Regions from separate parts of the Streptomyces sp. NBC_00289 genome, predicted to be linked through region 1. Evidence: riboswitches for the same ligand, from Rfam matches in the RefSeq annotation. Region 1 holds a riboswitch; each other region holds the start of a gene.
The links. A riboswitch is a leader RNA that binds a small molecule or an ion and turns the genes downstream of it on or off. The one in region 1 is predicted to bind thiamine pyrophosphate.
Positions count from the first base shown of each region.

Region 2: it holds a riboswitch for thiamine pyrophosphate, as region 1 does, so the genes downstream of both, thiC (phosphomethylpyrimidine synthase ThiC) here and OG985_RS15370 (thiamine ABC transporter substrate binding subunit) in region 1, are expected to answer to the same signal.
Region 3: it holds a riboswitch for thiamine pyrophosphate, as region 1 does, so the genes downstream of both, thiO (glycine oxidase ThiO) here and OG985_RS15370 (thiamine ABC transporter substrate binding subunit) in region 1, are expected to answer to the same signal.

Region 1 is NZ_CP108046.1:3,384,450-3,389,572, forward strand. It holds gene OG985_RS15360 (ABC transporter ATP-binding protein) at 1-842, opposite strand, end outside; gene OG985_RS15365 (ABC transporter permease) at 842-2,524, opposite strand; gene OG985_RS15370 (thiamine ABC transporter substrate binding subunit) at 2,500-3,591, opposite strand; TPP riboswitch at 3,667-3,772, opposite strand; gene rlmN (23S rRNA (adenine(2503)-C(2))-methyltransferase RlmN) at 3,808-4,914, opposite strand; gene OG985_RS15380 (CYTH domain-containing protein) at 5,057-5,123, opposite strand, start outside.
Region 2 is NZ_CP108046.1:5,211,970-5,217,092, reverse strand. It holds gene thiC (phosphomethylpyrimidine synthase ThiC) at 1-1,549, opposite strand, end outside; TPP riboswitch at 1,542-1,730, opposite strand; gene OG985_RS23630 (YibE/F family protein) at 1,802-3,322, shown strand; gene OG985_RS23625 (SsgA family sporulation/cell division regulator) at 3,645-4,082, opposite strand; gene OG985_RS23620 (IclR family transcriptional regulator) at 4,182-4,976, opposite strand.
Region 3 is NZ_CP108046.1:7,378,390-7,383,512, reverse strand. It holds gene thiE (thiamine phosphate synthase) at 1-362, opposite strand, end outside; gene OG985_RS33365 (Rv2175c family DNA-binding protein) at 493-858, opposite strand; gene OG985_RS33360 (NAD(P)/FAD-dependent oxidoreductase) at 1,065-2,294, opposite strand; gene OG985_RS33355 (hypothetical protein) at 2,327-2,677, opposite strand; TPP riboswitch at 2,730-2,841, shown strand; gene thiO (glycine oxidase ThiO) at 2,839-4,005, shown strand; gene thiS (sulfur carrier protein ThiS) at 4,002-4,202, shown strand; gene OG985_RS33340 (thiazole synthase) at 4,206-5,000, shown strand.

The DNA of each region.
Region 1 (5,123 bases):
CCAGGTGCCACCAGCCGTACCCCGGCGGGCCGCACGAGCAACATGCGGGTGCCCTGCGGAGCGCCCGCCGGGACCGGCACCTTCCCCCAGGGTGTGCCGGCCGCCTCCCCGGTCACCGTCGCCTCGACCACGTTGTCGAAGCCGAGGAAGCGGGCCACGAACTCGTCCGCCGGCCGCTGCCACACCTCCAGAGGCGTCCCCGACTGGGCGATCCGCCCGTCCCGCATCACCACGACCCGGTCGGCGAGCGCGAACGCCTCCCCCTGGTCGTGCGTCACCGCCAGCACGGTCGTCCCCAACCCGCCGAACAGCTCGCGCAGTTCGACCACCAGCCGCTCCCGCAGCGAGCGGTCGAGCTGCCCGAGCGGTTCGTCGAGCATCAGCAGCCGCGGGCGGGGCGCGAGTGCGCGGGCCAGCGCCACGCGCTGCTGCTCCCCACCGGAGAGCGCGGCGACGGCCCGGGGGCCGGCGCCCGGAAGCCCCACGAGGTCCAGCAACTCCCCGACTCGCGCGCGCAGTTGGCTCCTGGACCCGCCACGCATCCGCAGCCCGAACGCGACGTTCCCGGCCACGTCCCGCTGCGGGAACAGCTGATGGTCCTGGAACATGAGCCCGACCCCGCGCCGGTGCGCCGGCACTCCCGCCTGGTCGCGCCCGTCGAGCACCACCCGTCCGGAGTCCAGCGGTTGCAGCCCCGCCACCGCCCGCAGCAGCGTCGACTTGCCGCTGCCGCTGGGCCCGAGCACACACACGACCTCGTGCTCGTCGACGCCCAGGTCGACTGCGTCGAGCACGGCCCGCGCGCCGAACCGCACGGTCGCGCCCTCCAGGCTCAGCAGCATCAGAACTCCCCCGTCCGGTCGGTCCGCAGCCGCTCGAGTACCAGCAGCGCCACCGCGCACACCACCATCAGAATCGTCGAGAGGGCCATCGCCTGCCCGTAGTTGAGCTCACCGGCCCGCCCCAGCAGCCGGGCCACGGCGACCGGCAGGGTCGGGTTGTCGGGCCGCGCGATGAACACGGTGGCCCCGAACTCGCCGAGGGACACGGCGAAGGCGAACCCGGCCGCGATCAGCAGCGCCCGCCGCACCATCGGCAGGTCGACCTCCCGCCACACCCGCCACGGCGACGCCCCGAGCACCGCCGCCGCCTCCCGCAGCCGTCCGTCCACGGCCCGCAGCACGGGCAACATGGTCCGTACGACGAAGGGGATCCCGACCAGCGCCTGCGCGAGCGGCACCAGGATCCAGGAGGACCGCAGGTTCAGCGGCGGCTCGTCGAGCGCGATCAGGAAACCGAAGCCGACGGTCACCGCGGACACCCCGAGCGGCAGCATCAGCAGCGCGTCGAAACCGCGGACGAGCCGGCCCGCGTCCCGCCGGGTCAGGGCGACGGCGGCGAGAGCGCCGACCAGCACGGCGATCGCGGTGGCGACGACGGCGTACTCCAGCGAGTTCCCGATCGCCTCGATCGGCGCGACCAGGAAGATCCCGCCGTCGTCGCTGGTCAGGGCGCGGTAGTAGCCGAAGTCCGGCGCGTCGAGCGACCGCTGCACCAGCACGGCCAGCGGCAGCACGAGCAGGAGGGCGACCGACGCCAGGACGCCGGCGAGCAGCGCCCACTGCCCGGCCCCGCGCGGCCGCCGCGCGGTCAGGGAGGCGTCCACCAGCCGCAGGGCCGTCTCCCGCCGCCGTACGGTCCAGGCGTGCAGGGCGAGGACGGCGCCCACCGCCCCGAACTGGATCAGCGTCAGCACGGCGGCCGTGGAGAGGTCGAAGATCTCCGACGTCTGCCGGTAGATCTCGACCTCGAGCGTCGAGAAGGTCGGACCGCCGAGGATCTGCACCACGCCGAAGGAGGTGAAGGTGAACAGGAAGACCATCAGCGCGGCGGCGGCCACGGCGGGCGCGAGCGCGGGCAGCGTGACCCTCCGCCAGGCCGCCGGCCGCGAGGCGCCGAGCATCCGCGCGGCCTCCTCCTGACGCGGGTCGAGCTGCGCCCACAGCCCGCCCACCGTCCGTACGACGACCGCGTAGTTGAAGAAGACGTGCGCGAGCAGGATCGCCCACACGGTGGTGTCCAGCCGGACGCCCCACAGCTCGTCGAGCAGCCCGCCCCGGCCGACCAGGGCCAGGAACGCCGTACCGACGACGACCGTCGGCAGCACGAACGGGACGGTCACCACGGCCCGCAGGACCTGCTTGCCGGGAAAGTCGAGGCGGGCGAAGACGTACGCGCCGGGCAGCGCGATCAGCAGGGTGAGCGCGGTGGAGGCGAGCGCCTGCCAGGTGGTGAACCACAGGACGTGCCGGATGTCGGGCTGGGTCAGGACGTCCACGATCCGGCCCAGCCGCCACACACCGTCGACGTCGAGGCCTCGCGCGACGATCGCGGCGACGGGGTAGGCGAAGAAGACCGCGAAGAACGCGACCGGCACGACCATGAGGCCGAGCCGCGCCGCGCTCCCCCTGGCGGCCCTCGCACGGCCCTTCCGGGGGGCTACTTCAGTACGAGTGAGGTCCACGACTTGACCCACTGGTCGCGACTGCCGGCGATCTTCGCCGGGTCCATGGTCTCCGGATCCTTGGCCTGCGGCCCGTACTGGGTGAACTCCGCGGGCACGCGGGCGCCCTCCCGTACCGGGTAGACGAACATGTTGAGCGGCATGTCCTCCTGGAACCTCTTGGTGAGCAGGAAGTCGAGCAGCGCCTTGCCGCCCTTCGTGTTCCCGGCGTTGCTCAGCAGACCCGCGTACTCGGTCTGGCGGAAGCAGGTGCCGGTCGCGACGCCGGTCGGCGCGGTGGTGGGCCTGGGGTCGGCGTAGATGACCTCGGCGGGCGGCGAGGAGGCGTAGGAGACCACAAGCGGCCGGTCGGCCTTCGCCTTCCTGCCGCCGGCGGAGCCGGAGAACTCCTCGTTGTAGGCCTGCTCCCAGCCGTCGACGACCTTCACGCCGTTGGCCTTCAGCTTCTTCCAGTAGCCCTGCCAGCCGTCGTCGCCGTATGCGGCGGCGGACCCGAGCAGGAAGCCGAGGCCGGGCGAGGAGGTGGAGGCGTTCTCGGTGACGAGCAGGTTCTTGTACGCCGGCTTGACCAGGTCGGCGAACGAACTGGGCGGGGTCAGCTTGTGCGCGCCGAACCATGCCTTGTCGTAGTTGACGCAGATGTCGCCGGTGTCGATCGGGGTGACCCGGTGCTTGTCCCCGTCGACGCGGTACTCCGCCTTGACCAGGTCGGAATCCTTCGCCTCGTACGACTGGAACAGCCCGTTGTCGAGGGCCCGCGACAGCAGGGTGTTGTCGACCCCGAAGAAGACGTCGCCCTGCGGGTTGTCCTTGGTGAGGATGGCCTTGTTGACGGCCTGCCCGGCGTCGCCGTCCTTGAGGACCCGCACCTTGTAGCCGGACTGCTTCTCGAAGTCCGCGAGCACGCTCTTCGAGACGGCCCACGAGTCGTGGCTGACGAGGGTCACGGTCCGGGAACCGGAGCCGCCGTTGCCCGAGCCGGACGAGGACCCGCACGCGGTGAGTGCGGGCAGCGTGACGAGGCCCAGGCCGAGGGCCACGGCCGTGAACTTCCTGGTGGTGCTCACTGATTCCTCCTGGCTGACCAGGAAGAGACGCGGCCCTGCCCGAGGAACCCACGGTTCCCGGGCAGGGCGCAACAGCTTGAGTGATGACCGAACTTCCTACCCAGAATGACCTGGGCGAGGTTCAGAGGGTCTGCGGTCTGTCCCGCACTCTCAGCGCTGTGGCGCTCCCCTGTCGGAATATGAAGATGAGTATGAAGTTGTCCTGACGCGATCAGACTACCGCTCGGTCGCGGCGAGCTGACCGCACGCCCCGTCGATCTCCTGGCCACGGGTGTCCCGGACGGTCACCGGTACGCCATGCGCGGCGATCGCCTCGACGAACGCCTTCTCGTCCTCGGGCCGCGAAGCGGTCCACTTGGAGCCCGGCGTCGGGTTCAGCGGGATCAGGTTGACGTGCACCGGCTTGCCCTTGAGCAGCCGGCCGAGCCGGTCACCGCGCCAGGCCTGGTCGTTGATGTCCCGGATCAGCGCGTACTCGATCGACAGCCGGCGCCCCGACTTGGCGGCGTACTCCCATCCGGCGTCCAGCACCTCGCGCACCTTCCACCGCGTGTTCACGGGGACGAGGGTGTCGCGCAGCTCGTCGTCCGGCGCGTGCAGCGAGATCGCCAGCCGGCACTTGAAGCCCTCGTCGGCGAAGCGGTGGATGGCCGGCACGAGACCGACCGTCGAGACGGTGATCCCACGCTGCGACAGCCCGAGCCCGTCGGGCTCGGGGTCGGTGAGCCGCCGGATGGAACCGACCACCCTGTTGTAGTTGGCGAGGGGCTCGCCCATGCCCATGAACACGATGTTGGACAGCCGCGCGGGCCCGCCGGGAATCTCACCCTCCCGCAGCGCCCGCATCCCGTCCACGATCTGGTGCACGATCTCGGCGGTCGACAGGTTGCGGTCCAGACCCGCCTGCCCGGTCGCGCAGAACGGGCAGTTCATCCCGCAACCCGCCTGGGAGCTGATGCACATGGTGACCCGGTCCGGGTAGCGCATGAGCACCGACTCGACAAGCGTGCCGTCGAACAGCTTCCACAGCGTCTTGCGGGTGGTGTCCTGGTCGGTCGACAGATGCCGCACGACCGACATCAGCTCCGGCAGCAGCGCCTCCTGCAGCTTGCCGCGCGAGCCGGACGGGATGTCGGTCCACTGCTCCGGGTCGTGCGCGTACCGCGCGAAGTAGTGCTGCGAGAGCTGCTTGGCACGAAACGGCTTCTCACCGATCGCGGCGACGGCTTCCTTGCGCTCGGCGGGCGTGAGATCGGCAAGGTGCCGCGGCGGCTTCTTGGCTCCGCGGGGGGCGACGAAAGTAAGTTCTCCGGGCTTAGGCATGGCTGTACCAGTGTCGCAGATCGAATCGGGTGGCCAGGAGACGGCCGGGCCCCGGGGGAGCCTTCGGGCCATGCGCGTGGCGCCAGGTCCCTCCGCCCTCCGCAGCGCCGCGGAGAGAAACGGGCCCTGGGGCAGGACGGACTCAGCCTCTCATTCCAGTCCGAGACAGCGAGACAATGAGTGGCAGGAGGCCCAGAAACGCGGTCGCG
Region 2 (5,123 bases), 1.8 Mb from region 1:
ACTCGAACCGGGCGTCGGAGAGCGCGTCGTCCCATTCCTGCGCACCCGGGTGGCCCTTGGCGAGATCGGCCGCATGGGCGGCGATCTTGTACGTGATGACTCCGGTCTTGACGTCGTCACGGTTGGGCAGGCCCAGGTGCTCCTTGGGCGTGACGTAGCAGAGCATGGCCGTGCCCCACCAGGCGATCATCGCGGCGCCGATGCCGGAGGTGATGTGGTCGTACGCCGGCGCGACGTCCGTCGTCAGCGGGCCGAGGGTATAGAACGGAGCTTCATCGCAGATCTCCTGCTGAAGGTCGATGTTCTCCTTGATCTTGTGCATCGGGACATGTCCCGGGCCTTCGATCATGGTCTGTACGTTGAAACGCTTGGCTGTCCGGTTGAGTTCCCCGAGCGTCCGCAACTCCGCGAACTGCGCCTCGTCGTTGGCGTCCGCGATCGAGCCCGGCCTGAGGCCGTCGCCGAGCGAGTACGTGACGTCGTAGGCGGCGAGGATCTCGCAGAGTTCCTCGAAGTTCTCGTACAGGAAACTCTCGCGGTGGTGCGCGAGGCACCAGGCGGCCATGATCGAACCGCCACGGGAGACGATGCCGGTCTTGCGGTTCGCCGTCAGCGGTACGTACGGCAGGCGCACGCCCGCGTGGACGGTCATGTAGTCCACGCCCTGCTCGGCCTGTTCGACGACCGTGTCCTTGTAGATCTCCCAGGTCAGCTCCTCGGCGCGCCCGTCGACCTTCTCCAGAGCCTGGTAGAGCGGCACCGTGCCGATGGGAACGGGGGAGTTGCGCAGCACCCATTCCCGAGTGGTGTGGATGTTGCGGCCGGTGGACAGGTCCATGACCGTGTCGGCGCCCCAGCGGGTCGCCCAGGTCATCTTCTCGACCTCTTCCTCGATAGAGGAAGTCACCGCGGAATTCCCGATGTTGGCGTTGACCTTCACCAGGAACCGCTTGCCGATGATCATCGGCTCGATCTCCGGGTGGTTGACGTTGGCCGGCAACACCGCACGCCCCGCCGCGATCTCCTCGCGGACCACCTCGGGTGCCACGTTCTCCCGGATGGCCACGTACTCCATCTCGGGTGTGACCTCGCCGCGGCGCGCGTAGGCCAGCTGCGTGACCGCCTCGCCGTCACGGCTGCGGCGCGGCTGACGCGGCCGTCCGGGGAAGACAGCGTCGAGGTTGCGCAGACCGCCTCGCGGTGAGGTGTGCTTGACGCCGTCGTCCTCGGGCCGGACGGGACGGCCTGCGTACTCCTCGGTGTCGCCACGGGCGACGATCCAGTTCTCCCGCAGCGGAGGCAGGCCCCGGCGGACGTCGGTGTCGAGGAGGGGATCGGTGTACGGGCCCGAGGTGTCGTACAGCGTGACCGACTGCCCGTTGGTGAGGTGCACCTGACGGACCGGCACCCTCAGGTCGGGGCGTGAGCCCTCGACATACCCCTTGTGCCAGCCGATGGACTTCCCGCTCTCCCCGCTGGTCGCGCCCTCCTTCGAAGGATCCGTCGGAATCTGCGTGGAGGCAGGCGTGCGTGCGTCCTTGTTGGTCATGAGACCTACTCCCTACGCCGGCATTACCCGGTAACAGGTTCGGCGGTCGACGCAGCGATGTCCGTCTGCCGATGTTTCATGTGAAACATCACTCGGTTCGGGTGACGTCCCTGTGAAACACCGCAAAGACGGAGGTCAGCGCCCTCTCAGCCCGGTGCTCCGAGCTCCCGCGTGTGCAAAGGTGACTCCACGCTAGCGTCAATTCGGGCGCGGTGAACAGAGGGCCCCTGCCGTTCTTGCGATGATCGGTCGGTGACCACGACGCATCAGCCCCCGTACCCGCCGTCCGAGCCGCCCCGCGGGCCCGGCCGAGGAGACGGCCAGGGCGACGGGCACAACCACGGCCTCGGACCCGGCCACAACTTCGCGGGTGGCGTCCACCACGGCTCCGGTGGCGGGCACGCCCACGGACCGGGCCCCAGCGGCGGGTCCGGCCACGGCTCCGACGACGGGCACGGCTCGGGCTCCGGTGGCGGCCACGGGCACTCGCACAGTCACGGGCCGGCCGCACCCGTGTCCAAGCATCTGCGCAAGGTCATCGCGGCGATCCTCATCCCGTTCGGCATGGCGGTGGTGGTCGGGCTCGTGGTGCTGTGGCCCGGCGGCGCCCCGGCACACGAGCGCACCGGTGTCGGCTTCGACCGCCAGACCCAGCACGCCACGGTCACCGAGGTGGTGAGCGTGAGCTGTGCGTCGGTGAACGCCTCCGGGGGCGCACCGACAGGTGACACCTCCACCGCCGAGGGCTCGTCCGCCCAGCAGCAGGCGAACGGGACCTGCAAGAAGGCGACGATCCGGGTCGACACCGGTGACGACAAGGGCCGTACGTTCACGGAGATCGTCCAGCCGGACCAGTCACGGCAGTTGCACGAGGGTGAGAAGGTCGTGGTCGCCTACGAGCCTTCCGCACCCAAGGATTTGCAGTACTCCGTCACCGACGTGAACCGCAGGTTCCCCATGGCCCTGCTCGCCGGCATCTTCGCGGTGGCCGTCGTGGTGGTGGGACGGCTGCGCGGCATCATGGCGCTGGTGGCGCTGGCCGCCAGCTTCCTGGTGCTGACCCTGTTCATCCTGCCTGCGATTCTGCAGGGCTCGAATCCGCTGGCCGTGGCCGTGGTCGGGGCGAGCGCCATCATGCTCATCGCCCTGTATCTGTGCCACGGTCTGTCGGCCCGTACGTCGGTCGCCGTGCTCGGAACCCTCATCTCGCTGGTGCTGATCGGCGTACTCGGCTCGTTGTTCAACGGCTGGGCCGCGCTCACCGGCAACACGGACGACAACACCGGCCTGATCCACGGCCTGTTCCCGTCGATCGACATGAGCGGTCTGCTGCTCGCCGGCATCATCATCGGCTCGCTCGGTGTCCTCGACGACGTGACGGTCACCCAGACGTCCGCGGTCTGGGAGCTGCACGAGGCGAAACCGTCGATGGGCCGGCGTGGGCTGTACCGCGCGGGCATCCGCATCGGACGCGACCACATCGCGTCCGTCGTCAACACACTCGTGCTCGCCTACGCGGGCGCGGCGCTGCCTCTGTTGCTGCTCTTCTCCATCGCACAGAGCAGTGTGGGGACGGTCGCCAACAGTGAACTCGTCGCGGAGGAGATCGTGCGCACGCTCGTCGGCTCGATCGGCCTGGTCGCCTCCGTGCCCGTCACGACGGCTCTCGCGGCCCTGGTGGTCGCCGCCGACCGGCCGAATCCCGAGGCGGTGACGGCGGAGCCCCAGGAGGCTCCCGCGCGTGGCGGCAGGGGTCGGCGGCGCAAGCGCTGAAGCGGACGGTCCCGCTGAAGCGGACGGTCAGTGCGAGGCGTTCGGTCCCGCCCGCCTCGGCCGCCTCACCGTTCCTGCCGTGAAGTACCGGGGACGTAGGGATTCCCTGCCGGCGCAGCTGCCGGGACGGAAGCGTCCTGCCGGCGAAGTACCCGGGGCCGAAGCGTTCCTGCCGGTGAAGCCTCCGGGGCGGAAGCGTTCCTGCACGGCCGCACCGCACCCGGTTCACCGACGCGGGCGGATTCGCGGTCCCCGGCTCGTGCTGCGCGGCCACCCGTCCCGGTGCGGCGAAGAGTTCAGTCCACCTCGTCGCCGTACGGCATCAGCCCGTGCTCTGTTCCTCGGCCAGGATGCGGTCCAGCGCCTCGTCGAGGTGGGCGTCGAAATCGCCGATCGCACCCTCCTGGCCCAACGGCACCAACTTGTCGGTGCGGTCCAGGAAGGCGATGAGCGGAGCCGTCGACGAGCGGAACAGCGCCTGGTCGCCGCTGACCTGTAGCCGGATCAGAACCTCGCCCAGCGACTCGGGGTCGGCGGGTGAGACCCGCACGTCTCCCTCCCCGCACGGCCGACCCACGCCGTCGATCAGCAGCTCGCGACCGAAAGCCCAGGTCACCGGCGCGTCGCCGGGCAGATGGAAGGTCAGCCGGACTGCGTAGGGATCACCGGCCTCGTAGCGCAGTTGCACCGGGATGCGGAAGGAGAGCTCCTCGGAGACGAGGAAGCTCATCATGACCTCTGCCTGTACGGACTCGCGCATCGCCTACCCCGTCATATGCCGTCGATTGGCCGGGAATCAACCCTCTGACATTGAAGGCATCTTGCAGAAAGTACACAACAGATCACAAGGAGTGAGTTTTCAGATACTGATAGAGATGGCCAGCGACCCCAGGAGCCGACCCACCTCGTCCTGCAGTTGCCGGGCCGCCGCCAGGAGGCGATCGGCCTGATGGGAGGGGAGAGAAATGGCCATCGAGGCGGCCGTGGTGCCCACGGTGATCGGGATCGCCGCACACACCGTCCCCAGCGCGTACTCCTGCCGCTCGGTCACCGGATCCATCCGCCGCATGTGCTGGAGACGCCGGAGCAATGTGTGATCGTCACGCACCGTGTACGGAGTGACGGACTGCACGGGATAGCGGTCGAGGTGGTCGCGCCGAGCGTCCTCGTCCAGCTGAGCCAGCAGGCACTGCCCGATGGCGTGCGCGTGCCCGGTCTCGCGGAAGTCGGCCCACTCCTCGACCGCCGGATTGCCCGGGGTGTCGGCGACGCACATGATCTCGATCTCGCCGTCGCGGTACATCGCGTAGTACACGGGTACGCCGATCGCATCGCGCCAGTGCGCGAGCGTGTCGGCAACCGTGCTGCGACGTTTCTGCTGGGCTCCGTTGCTGCCCAGTCGCTCGGCCGCCTCACCGAGGAAGAACAGCCCCTTGTCGCGGCGCAGATAGCCCTCGTGCACGAGGGTGCGCAACAGGTGGTATGCCGTGGGGAGCGCCAGCCCGGTCTCACGGGCCAGTTGTTTGGCGGGGGCCCCGTGCACGTGCTCGGCGACACATTCCAGCAGGCGCATCGCCCGCTGCACGGACCCGATGAGCGTGGCCGCGTGCGGTGCGGCGGAGTGGGGCGGGGAGGAGTGCGGTTGCTCGGGCAGTGCCGCCGGGAGCCGCTGGGCCGCGGATGCCGTCGGATGCGGCCGTAGCGGGGGCGTGGGCTGCTCGGGGGGCCGGAGGCGGGCCCCCGGGGAAGAGACGGCGGTGTGGGCCGCTGCGGGCGGTGCGTGGGCTTCCGCAGGGGCGAT
Region 3 (5,123 bases), 4.0 Mb from region 1:
GCGGCGTGCGTGGAGCGGCCGATCAGGATGTCGTCACCGAGGATCGCGCGGGCGGCGGAAACCGGGAGGTCGCCCTGACCCAGATGGAGGACGTCGGCACCGGCCGCGTGGGCGACGTCCGCGCGGTCGTTGACCGCGAGGAGCCCGCCGTGGCGGGCGCAGGCGTCGGCGAACACCTGGAGGTGCTCCAGCTCCTCGGCCGCCTCCATGCCCTTTTCGCGCAGCTGCACGATGTCGACTCCGGCGGCCAGGACGGCGTCCAGGAACTCGGCCAGGTCGCCCTGGCGCCTGCGGGCGTCCGTGCAGAGGTAGACGCGGGCGTCGGCGAGGCGGGCGCGTGCGGTGGTGGCGGTGCCGGGCATGGGTGTGTCCCCCCGTGGGCGGTGCGTTGTCGAGGCGTACGGGCGTGCCGCACCCCGGCCGTGGCCGGGGCGCGGCGCCCGGCCGTGGTCGGCCGGGGCCCGCGCCGGACGGGCGTTCGGGTTGTTCGGTTCAGACGGCGAGCGCCTGGGCCCGGCGCTTCACCTCCGTGCCGCGATTCTCGCTCAGGGCCTGCGCGGGGGTGCCGGGCAGGCTCGGGTCGGGGGTGAAGAGCCACTCGAGCATCTCTTCGTCGGAGAAGCCGTCGTCCCTCAGCAGCGTCAAAGTCCCGGACAGGCCCTTGACGACCTTGTCCCCGTCGATGAAGGCGGCGGGAACGTGCAGCGCGCGGTTCTCACCACGGCGTACGGCGATGAGCTGGCCGTCCTTGACCAGCTGGCGCGCACGCGTCACCTCGACATCGAGCATTTCCGCGATGTCGGGGAGGGTGAGCCAGGCAGGGACGAGAGCATCGATCTTTGCGTCAATCTCGGTCACAGGATCAAGCGTGCCATCCCGGACTGACAGTCGGAAGCCGGACCCCCGCGACCTGCGGCTCCGATCCACCCGGAGAGGTCCCGCCGGGAGGCCCCACACCCGGAGAGGTCCGGCCCCGGGGCCGCCCGGGAAGATCCCGTCCTGACAGGTCCCCCACAGAGGTCCACCCAGGGAAGCAGGACCGGGGAGGCCGGCCCGGACAGGTCCTACGCCGTGGCCGCCTTCAGTGGCCTGGCCGGGTCGGTCAGCAGGGCCGGGTCCATGGGTGTGCCCGCCTCGATGAGGCGCCGTCCCTGGGCGAGGTCCCGCGGGCGGCCGACCGCCAGCAGGGCGATCAGACGGTCGTCGAGCAGCCAGCAGACGGTCCAGGCCGGACCGGCCGGGTCGCCGCGCCACACGGTGGCGTCGGCCGACGCGTGGTGGCCGACGTACTGGACGAAGCGGCCGAACTGCTCGGACCAGAAGTACGGCACCGGATCGTAGACGGCCGGGGTCTCGCCGACGATGTTCGCGGCCACCGTGCGCGGGCCCTGGAGGGCGTTGTCCCAGTGGTGGATCAGCAGGCGCTCGCCGTACCTGCCCGAGGGGAACGAGGCGCAGTCGCCGACCGCGTGCACGTCCGGCGCGGAGGTGCGCAGGTGGTCGTCGGCCAGGACGTCGCCCCGGGGGCCGAGCTCGATGCCGGAGCCGGCCAGCCAGCCGGTGGCGGGCCGGGCGCCGATGCCGACCACGACGGCGCCCGCGGGCAGCCGTGAGCCGTCGTCGAGGACGACCGCGCCGGGCTCGACGCGCTCCACGCGCGCGTGGGTGCGCAAGGTCACACCGTGGTCGGCGTACCAGGCGGCCATCGGGGCGGCCACCTCGGCGGGCAGCGCGCCCGCGAGCGGCCGGTCCGCGGCCTCGACGACCGTCACCGCGCAGCCCGCCTCGCGCGCCGCCGTGGCGAACTCCGCGCCGATCCAGCCGGCCCCGACGACGACGACGTCGTGCTGCCGGGCGAGCACCGGGCGCAGCCGTTCGGCGTCGTCCAGGGTGCGCAGCAGATGCACACCGGGCACCCCCTCCGCGCCCGGCAGCAGGATCGGTTCGGCGCCGGTGGCGAGGACCAGTTCGTCGTACGGCACCGGGCCCTCGGCGGTGTCCAGCTCGTGGTCGCCGGGGCGGACGCCCAGCACCTCCCGCCCCAGCGTCAGTTCGATGCCGAGCGCCTCGAAGTCGACGTCGAAGGCGGAGCCCTCGGACGTGCCGAGCAGCACCGCCTTGGACAACGGCGGCCGGTCGTAGGGCTGGTGGGGCTCCGCGCCGATCAGCGTGACGCTGCCGGTGAAGCCCTGCTCCCGCACGGCGACCGCGGTCTGCACGCCTGCCATGCCCGCGCCCACGACGACCACGCGCCGCGGCTGTGACGTGCCGGATTCCTGCGTCTGCTCGCTCACCTGATCACCATAGACAACTGACAATTTGTCAGTCAGCGGTCGTGCTCAGTGACCTGTTCCACAACGCTCGTCCCGCTGCCGGGCCGCGACTCCCACTCCCACGTCTCCTCGAGCCGCAGCCGGCCGTCGGCCAGCTCCAGGACCGTGGCCGCGCAGTGTCCGGAGGCGGTCGTTCCGTCGTGCTTGAGCTGCACGTACCGGAAGTCCAGCCGGTCGCCGTCCCGGGTCCCCACGAGATGCCCGCGGACGACGTCCCCGCCCGCGTACTCGGCCCAGATCTCGCCGTCCTTCTCGTGGTAGGCGAACCGGGTCCGCGTACCGACCTGACCCGGTGCCTGGTCGGCGACCGGGGCGAGGAGGAGACCGTCGAGCGAACGTGCCACGGCTGGAGGCTCCCTTACTGAGACGGACGGCAGCGGGCTAGGGTGGCCAACGTAGAGCACTCGCGGGAGCCCGGACGCACCGGGCTGAGAGGGAGGCTGGCGGCCTCCGACCGTACGAACCTGATCCGGGTCATGCCGGCGAAGGGAGGGGCTGGACGCCCATGTCGTCTCCACGTACGTCAGACGTCCTCGTCATCGGGGGCGGGATCATCGGGCTGGTCACGGCCTGGCGGGCCGCGCAACGCGGTTTCGCCACCGCCGTGGTGGACCCCGGGCCGGGCGGCGGAGCCGCGCAGGTGGCGGCCGGGATGCTGGCCGCCGTCACGGAACTGCACTACGGCGAGCAGACCCTGCTCGGCCTGAACCTCGCCTCGGCCCGCCGCTATCCGGACTTCGTGGCCGAGCTCACCGACCTCACCGGGCACGACCTGGGCTACCGGCAGTGCGGCACGCTCGCGGTCGCACTGGACGCCGACGATCGCGCCCACCTCCGTGAACTGCACACCCTGCAGCGGCAGTCGGGCCTGGAATCGGAGTGGCTGTCCGGGCGGGAGTGCCGGCGCCTGGAGCCGTTGCTCGCGCCGGGAGTGCGCGGCGGGCTCCGGGTCGACGGCGACCACCAGATCGACCCCCGGCGGCTGGCGGGCGCCCTGGTGGCCGCGTGCGAGCGGACGGGCGTCGTCTTCCACCGCGCGCGGGCCGACCGGCTCAGTGTCGACCGGGGCCGGGCCACCGGCGTCGCCACGGCCGACGGCACCGCGCTCGGCGCCGGCCAGGTGGTGCTGGCCGGCGGCAGCCTGAGCGGGCGGCTCGCCGGCGTCCCCGACGAGGTGCTGCCGCCGGTGCGGCCGGTGAAGGGGCAAGTGCTGCGGCTGACCGTGCCGAAGCCGTACGCGCCGTTCCTGAGCCGCACGGTGCGCGCCGTGGTCCGCGGCAGCCACGTCTACCTGGTGCCCCGGGAGAACGGTGAGCTCGTGGTCGGGGCGACCAGCGAGGAACTCGGCTGGGACACCACGGTGACGGCGGGCGGGGTCTACGAGTTGCTGCGCGACGCGCACGAGCTGGTCCCCGGCATCACGGAGCTGCCCCTGACCGAGACCCGCGCGGGACTGCGCCCCGGCTCCCCCGACAACGCGCCGCTGCTCGGCCCGACCGCCCTGCCGGGCCTGCTGCTGGCCACCGGCCACTACCGCAACGGTGTGCTGCTGACGCCGGTCACCGGCGACGCCCTGGCGCACGCCCTGGCCACCGGTGACCTTCCGGAGGAGGCCCGCCCCTTCACGCCCCGGCGCTTCGGCGCCGTCGCCCGCACGGAGCAGCCCGTATGAACATCTCGGTCAACGGCGAGCCCCGGCGGATCGAGCCGGGCACCGGTCTGGACGCGCTCGTGCGGTCCCTGACCCCGGCGCCCTCGGGGGTGGCCGCCGCCCTCAACGAAACCGTCGTCCCGCGCGCGCGGTGGTCCGCCACCGCCCTCTCCGAGGGAGACCGCGTGGAAGTCCTCACCGCCGTCCAAGGAGGCTGACCCATGGCCGACGATCCCTTCGTCCTCGGGAGCATGCCCTTCACGTCCCGTCTGATCATGGGTACGGGCGGTGCGCCCAGCCTGGACGTCCTGGAGCGCGCGCTGGTGGCCTCCGGGACGGAGCTGACGACGGTCGCGATGCGGCGGGTGAATCCCTCGGTGCACGGCTCCGTGCTGTCGGTGCTGGAGCGGCTGGGCATCCGGGTGCTGCCCAACACGGCGGGGTGCTTCACGGCGGGCGAGGCGGTGCTCACGGCCCGGCTGGCGCGGGAGGCGCTGGGCACCGGCCTGGTCAAGCTGGAGGTCATCGCCGACGAGCGCACGCTGCTGCCGGACCCGGTCGAGCTGCTGGAGGCGGCGGAGACCCTCGTCGACGACGGGTTCACGGTGCTGCCGTACACGAACGACGATCCCGTGCTGGCGCGGAAACTGGAGGACGTCGGGTGCGCGGCGGTCATGCCGCTGGGCTCGCCGATCGGGTCGGGTCTCGGCATCCGCAACCCGCACAACTTCCAGCTGATCGTGGAGCACGCGCGCGTGCCGGTGATCCTCGACGCGGGCGCCGGTACGGCCTCGGACGTGGCGCTGGCCATGGAGCTGGGGTGCGCCGGCGTGATGCTCGCCTCGGCCGTGACCCGGGCGCAGGAGCCGGTGCTGATGGCCGCCGCCATGCGGAGCGGGGTGGAGGCGGGAAGGCTCGCGCGACTGGCGGGCCGGATTCCCCGGCGTCACTTCGCCGAGGCCTCGTCGCCCGCGGAGGGTCTGGCCGTACTGGACCCGGAGCGTCCGGCGTTCTGAGCGGCGCCGAGGTCCCGTCGGCGGCCCGCGACGGCCTCGGCCGGGTGTGCGAAGCGTCACAGGTCGGCTGCAGTCCCGCCCCGATATCGGGTGAAACCGCGGGGCTGTCCGCGTCGGCTCGTA